One region of the Kribbella jejuensis genome, then DNA from elsewhere that is predicted to be linked to it. Evidence: riboswitches for the same ligand, from Rfam matches in the RefSeq annotation. Region 1 holds a riboswitch; the other holds the start of a gene.
The links. A riboswitch is a leader RNA that binds a small molecule or an ion and turns the genes downstream of it on or off. The one in region 1 is predicted to bind FMN.
Positions count from the first base shown of each region.

Region 2: it holds a riboswitch for FMN, as region 1 does, so the genes downstream of both, ribB (3,4-dihydroxy-2-butanone-4-phosphate synthase) here and ribD (bifunctional diaminohydroxyphosphoribosylaminopyrimidine deaminase/5-amino-6-(5-phosphoribosylamino)uracil reductase RibD) in region 1, are expected to answer to the same signal.

Region 1 covers NZ_VFMM01000001.1:1,127,174-1,130,569, reverse strand. Annotated here, with positions in the region: gene FB475_RS36645 (helix-turn-helix domain-containing protein) at 103-918, opposite strand; FMN riboswitch at 1,039-1,169, shown strand; gene ribD (bifunctional diaminohydroxyphosphoribosylaminopyrimidine deaminase/5-amino-6-(5-phosphoribosylamino)uracil reductase RibD) at 1,373-2,383, shown strand; gene FB475_RS05410 (riboflavin synthase) at 2,384-3,013, shown strand; gene pnuC (nicotinamide riboside transporter PnuC) at 3,010-3,396, shown strand, end outside.
Region 2 covers NZ_VFMM01000001.1:3,488,905-3,492,300, forward strand. Annotated here, with positions in the region: gene FB475_RS17270 (transketolase) at 1-388, shown strand, start outside; gene FB475_RS17275 (transketolase family protein) at 385-1,353, shown strand; gene ribB (3,4-dihydroxy-2-butanone-4-phosphate synthase) at 1,337-1,951, opposite strand; FMN riboswitch at 2,038-2,171, opposite strand; gene FB475_RS17285 (apiosidase-like domain-containing protein) at 2,219-3,396, shown strand, end outside.

The sequences.
Region 1 (3,396 bases):
TGCCATCGCAACCCAACACCAGGCCGGGGACTTCGCATTCCGTCGCGACAAGGCGTGAGACGGCGCTCAAAGTGCAGTTGGCTTGTGGTATATCAGGGGTGGTCAGCCGTGATGCTCGTCATAGTGCGCGAGTGCGTCCGCGGTCCGGCCGGTGCCGTAGGCAAGTAATAGCTCGGCGACTGCCGGTGATTCCTCTGCCGCTGCCGCGGCCGCCCGCTGGATCTCCTCGGCCGACGCGACCGCCCGGAACAGATCCTGGATCTCCCGAACGACGACACGCGCCGGAAGCTCGCCCGAAACGGTCGCCCAAGGTGTGGCCGACGGGTTCGGTTGGCCGATCGGCCAGGTAGCAGCCGACAGATCCGGCTGATCAGACGACCACGGTGCGACCGGCTGCTGCGGTTGAGCGGCCGCCCCGGACCCCGGCGAGAGCTTGGCCCGAACAGTCGCCCCCCGACCGACCGACGACCCGACTCCGGCGGCCAACCCGGGTGCCCGCGCCATGTCTGAGGGTACGGCCGGCGAGCTTTCGGAAGGTGCGGTCGGCCACGGGTCGGGTGGTGGGGTTGAGTGGTTGGCTCGGGTGGGGTGGGTGTGGGTGGTTGGGGTGGGGTAGGCGGTGGTGGTGGAGCGGATGGTGTTCAGTTCGGCGGGGACGTCGGTTGGGTCGATTCCGCCGGCGATGGCCAGGTCGGCGAGTTCTGAGGCGGCTCGCAGGCGTGCTACCACGGCGGGGTTGCCGATCTTCACGCGTTGGGCGCTGACCAGTTGCGAGAGCATCGGCGCCGACAGTCCGATCACCTGCGCGAGCCCACCTTGGGTCAGTCCGAGCGCCGCGGTGACCCGGCGTACCACCTCGCCCAGCGGTTCGCCGTACAGTTCGACCTGCTGCCGCACGTTCTGCGCGCTCTGTTCCATACGCGTACTTTGCAACTGCAAAGATGATTTTGCAATAGCAAACGCCGCGGCCACGATGTGACCTGGGTCGTGGTGGAGGTTGCGGGACGAGGCATACTTGAGGCACGAGTGAAACCCACTCGCGTGCTCCGGGGTCGGTGTAATTCCGAGCCGGCGGTGACAGTCCGCGACCCGCGACTTCGCAAGAAGAAGCGGTTGACCTGGTGGAATTCCGGGACCGACGGTGAAAGTCCGGATGGGAGGCGCACGCGGTCGGCGGGTGTGCTCTGGCGCCCGGCGGCGCGGAGCGTGGGCTGTGAGGCCTGCGGGACCGCGGCGGCGAGGGGTCCGGTGACGGACCTGGCGTTGGGACCCAGGTGGTTCCGGCGACGGCGGCGGAGCAGATGTGCCGAGCGAAGCCCCGGCAGCGCGTCCGTGACGACGAGGGGCCCGAGCAGTGAACGACGTGTCGCCGATGGATGCCGCCTGGATGCGGCGTGCCGTCGAGCTGGCCGCACGTGGCATCGGCAGTACCCATCCCAACCCGGTCGTGGGTTGTGTGATCACCGCGAGCGACGGCCATCCGGTCGGCGAAGGGTTCCATGCCGTTGCCGGCGGCCCGCATGCGGAGGTCGAGGCGCTCCGGATGGCCGGTGCCCGCGCCCGCGGCGGTACGGCGTACGTGACGCTGGAGCCTTGTAATCACACCGGCCGCACCGGGCCGTGCGCGGACGCGCTGATCGAGGCGGGCGTCGCGCGCGTGGTGTACGCCGTACCCGATCCGAACAGGACGGCCTCCGGTGGCGCGGAGAAGCTGCGCAGCAAGAACATCGAGGTTGTACAGGGCCTGCTGCAGTCCGAGGCGGAAGCCGTCAACCACGTGTGGCTGCACAGCGTCCGGGTCGGGCGCCCGTTCGTCACCTGGAAGTTCGCGACCACGCTGGACGGGCGGTCCGCGGCGCCGGACCGGACGAGCAAGTGGATCACCGGCCCGATCGCGCGCGCCGACGTCCACCGCAAGCGCGCCGAGTGCGACGCGATCGCCGTCGGTACGCAGACCGTGCTCGACGACGACCCCGAACTCACGGTCCGGGACGAGAACGACGTACCGGCGCCGCGGCAGCCGTTACGTGTGGTGGTCGGCGACCGCGAGGTCCCGGCGGCCGCGCGGGTCCGCAACGACCGAGCTGAGACGCTACTGCTGCCGACCCACGATCCCGCCGAGGTGCTCCGGCAGCTCGACGACCGGCAGATCCGGCACCTGTGGCTCGAAGGCGGCCCGACGCTCGCGGCCGCGTTCCTGCGCGCCGGCCTGGTCGACCAGATCGTCGCGTACGTCGCCCCGGCCGTCCTCGGTTCAGGGTTCGCGGCGGTCGGCGACCTCGGCGCGGAATCGATCGACCACCTGCGGCGGTTCAAGCTAGCGGACGTCACCCGGCTCGGGAACGACGTCCGGTTGACCCTGGTTCCTCTGGGAGGAAAGTAGATGTTCACCGGCATCATCGAAGAACTCGGCACGGTCGAGTCCCTGGACCTCGACGGGGACGCCGCGCGGCTTACCGTCCGCGGGCCGCGGGTCACCGAGGACGCGGCACACGGCGCGTCGATCGCGGTCAACGGCTGTTGCCTCACGGTGGTGGACTACGGCGGCGGCGTGTTCACCGCGGACGTGATGCGCGAGACGCTGCAGCGCACCAGCTTGGGCGGCCTCGAGAAGGGCTCGCCGGTCAACCTCGAACGCGCGGTCGCCGCGCACGAACGGCTCGGCGGGCACATCGTCCAGGGCCACGTCGACGGTACCGGCACGATCGCCTCGCGGACGCCCGGCGAGCGCTGGGAGGACGTCCGGATCGCGACCTCGCCGGAGATCCTGAAGTACGTCGCCGAGAAGGGATCGATCGCCATCGACGGGGTGTCGCTGACGGTCACCGACGTGGACGACGACACCGGCACGTTCGGGGTCAGCCTGATCCCGACGACGCTGGAGCTGACCGTGCTCGGATCGAACCAGGTCGGCGACACGGTGAATCTGGAAGTCGATGTGATCGCGAAGTACGTCGAACGCCTGCTGACCGCGGGCGCCATCCCCTCTTCTGTTGCTGGAGGCAACAAGTGAACCCGATCAACTGGCTGCTGACCTCGCAGGTCACGATCGCCGGCTCGCCGGTACTGGTGCGGGAGATCGTCGGCAACGTGTTCGGCCTGGCCAGCGCGCTGTTCGGGATGCGCCGCCTGGTCGCGGCGTGGCCGGTCGGCATCGTCGGCAACGTGCTGCTGTTCACGGTCTTCGTCGGCGGCATCTTCGACACCCCGCAGGACAAGGACCTCTGGGGCCAGGCCGGCCGGCAGGTGTTCTTCGCACTGATCAGCCTGTACGGGTGGTACCGCTGGTACCAGACCCGTCATCACGGTGCGACCGCCGCGGTCCAGCCGCGGTGGGCGACGATGCGGGAGCGGCTCGAGCTGCTCGGTATCGGCGTGGTGCTCTACGCGATCGCG
Region 2 (3,396 bases), 2.4 Mb from region 1:
CGTGCTGGTCGGGGACGGCGAGCTGCAGGAGGGCTCGAACTGGGAGGCGATGATGGCGGCCTCGCAGTACCAGCTGGACCGGCTGACCGTGATCGTCGACCGGAACCGGCTGCAGCAGGGCGCGACCACCAAGGAGACCAACGACCTCGACCCGCTGCCGGACAAGGCGGCCGCGTTCGGGTTCGCGGTGGTCGAGGTGAACGGTCACGACCACGGCGAGCTGCTCGACGTCCTGTCCGCGGTCCCGTTCCGCCCGGGCAAGCCGACGTTCGTGATCGCGCACACGCACAAGGGGCACCCGATCTCGTTCATGAGCAACAACGTCGCCTGGCACCACCGCGTCCCCGATGCCGCTGAGTTCGAGCAGGCCCTGAAGGAGCTGAAATGACCGTCCTCGAGACCCGTTCGATCGCGGACCAGCCGCGCTACGACTGCCGGGACGCGTATGTCGAGACGCTCGCCCAGCTCGCCGAGGCCGATCACCGGATCGTTGGCGTGGTCAACGACTCGGTCGGATCGAGCAAGCTGAACAGCTTCCGCAAGGCGTTCCCGGACCGGCTGATCAACGTCGGCATCGCCGAGCAGGACATGGTCGGCGTCGCGTCCGGGCTGGCCAATGGCGGCCGGATCCCGTTCGTCTCGGCGGCGTCCTGCTTCCTCACCGCTCGTGCGCTCGAACAGATCAAGGCCGACGTGGCGTACTCGAACACCAACGTGAAGCTTTGCGGGATGAGCCCCGGTGTCGCGTACGGCGAACTCGGGCCGACGCACCACTCGATCGAGGACATCGCCTGGCTGCGGGCGATCGCGAACATGACCGTGATCGTGCCGGCCGACCCGATCGAGACCGCCGCCGCGCTGCGCTGGGCGGCCGCGGTGGACGGGCCGGTGTTCATCCGGGTCAGCCGGATGAGTGTGCCGAAGGTGTACGCCGACGACTACTCGTTCGAGCTGGGCAAGGCGATCACGGTCCGCGAGGGCAACGACGTGACACTGATCAGCAACGGGACCGTGCTGTGGCGGGCGTTGGCCGCCGCCGAACAGCTCGCCGCGGAAGGGATCTCCGCGCGGGTGCTGTCCATGCCGACCGTGAAGCCGTTGGACACCGAAGCAGTGGTCGCGGCGGCGCGGGAGACGGCCGGCATCGTGACCGCGGAGGAAGCGGTCGCCGCCGGTGGTCTCGGCGGCGCGGTGGCCGAGACCGTCGTACAGCAGCATCCGGCCCGGGTGACCATCCTGGGATTTCCCGAGTTCGCCCCCACGGGGTCGGCCGGCTACCTGCTGGACCGGTACGGGCTGTCCGCCGACGGCATCGCCGACGCCGCCCGCGAGCTGGTCAGGACAGGTAGCTGACCAGGTCGGCGATCGAGACCATGGCGAAGCCGTGAGCGTCCGCGAACGCGCGCAGGTCCGGACCGGTCATCAGCGTGCCGTCGTCGTTCATCAGCTCGCCGATCACGCCGACCGGCGGCAGGCCGGCCAGCCGGACGAGCTCGACCGTGGCCTCGGTATGGCCGGGGCGCTGCCGGACGCCGCCGTCGACGGCGCGCAACGGCAGGATGTGACCGGGCCGGACCAGGTCCGTGCACTGCGCCGAGGGATCGGCCAGTACGCGGACCGTCCGTGCCCGATCCGCGGCGGAGATGCCGGTGCCGACGCCGGTCGCTGCGTCGACGGAGACGGTGTACGCCGTACGCAGGCTGTCCTGGTTGTCCGGCACCATCAGCGGCAGCTCGAGCCGGTCCAGCACCACGGCCGCCGCGGGCGCGCAGACGTACCCGCTCGTGTGGCGGACGAGCAGGGCCATCAGCTCGGGAGTGGCGAGGGACGCGGCGAACGTCAGGTCGCCTTCGTTCTCCCGATCCTCGTCATCGACTACCACCACAGGTCGACCGGCGGCGAGCTCGGCGACGGCGCGTTCGATGGTGTCCAGGCTGGTCAATGTGTTCATCTTCGTTGTCCTCTCGGCGGTGCACATCGTGAGCACTCCGGGGGCAACGACAAACCCACGCCTGCTGTTTCGGAGGCGTGCGGTTGCCACGTGCGTCTTCCCATCCGGACTTTCACCGTCGGTCCTGGAGTTCCACCAGGTCAACCGCTTCTTCTCACGAAGTCACGGGTCGCGGACTGTCACCGCCGGCTCGGAATTTCACCGACCCCAGAGCACGTGTGTTCTTTCCGTCCTCAGCTTAACGTCAACGAGCCTTTCAGGAGTGTCATGTCCATCTCACCCGTCTGGCATGAGATCGAGCTACCGGCGAGCTCCGACTGGGTCGACTTCGAGCACGAAACCGGGCTCCGCCTCCGGCGCCCCACGTTCTACGACGGCGCCGCGCGGAAGGTGCGGTTTGCCGCGCCCGTTGCCGGGCGGTGGGGGTGGGTGGATGGGGATGCGTCGGGGGAGTTCGAGGTGGGGGCGGTGGGTGAGGGGGAGGGCAATCCGTTCTACGTGCATGGGTTCTGGCGGATGTCTCCTGGTGGGCGGAGTCTGGTGCATGCGGACGGGACGCCGGCGGTGTTGGTGGCCGATACCGCCTGGGCGCTGCCGTGGCGTGCGACCCCGGAGCAAGTACGCGAGTACGCCGCCGACCGGCAGGCCAAGGGCTTCAATGCTGTCCTGCTGATGTCGGTGCAACCGGACATGCGAGCGGTCGGCCCGCGGGACCGTACGCAGGACGAGGGGTTCGGGGTGGCCTTCGAGGATCTGTCCGACGGCCACCTCAACGAGCTGAACTTCGAGTACTTCCAGTACCTCGACGAGTTGCTGCGGATCCTCGTCGCGCACGGGATCGTCCCGGTGCTGCAGCCCGTCTTCCACGGGTTCGGTTGGAAGGGCCTCGACGTTGCCGGCGCCGTCGTACCGAGCGAGGAGTACGCCGCCTACTGCCGCTACCTCGTCGCCCGGTACGGCGCTCAGCCGGCGATCTACCTGGTCGGAGCGGACGGCGCCGGTACCGAGCCGCAGATCGCGGCCGGCGGCGCCGAAGTACACGCAACCGACTGCTACAACCAGCCGACCGGCATCCATTACCGCCCGCACATCCGCCCGGCCGCCCACCAGGACGCGGACTGGCTCGACTTCCAGTGGTGCCAGACCGGTCACACCGGCGAGCACGTCCCCGAGCGCGTCGCCGACATGTGGCGGAACCACCCGGTGAAAGCCGTCGCCAACGGCGAACCGACGTACGAACACACCGGCCGCACCGGCGTCGCCGAGGGATGGTGGCAAGGCCACGAAGCGTGGAGCAACCTGTGCGCGGGCGGCACAATGGGTGTCGTCTACGGCGCGGGGAGCCTCTGGCAGTGGCGCTTGCATCCGGAGGAGCCGGGCCATTCCGAGTTCTTCCTCGCGCCCGGCGCCGGCTGGCGCGAGGCGCTCAGCTTCGAGGGTTCGTC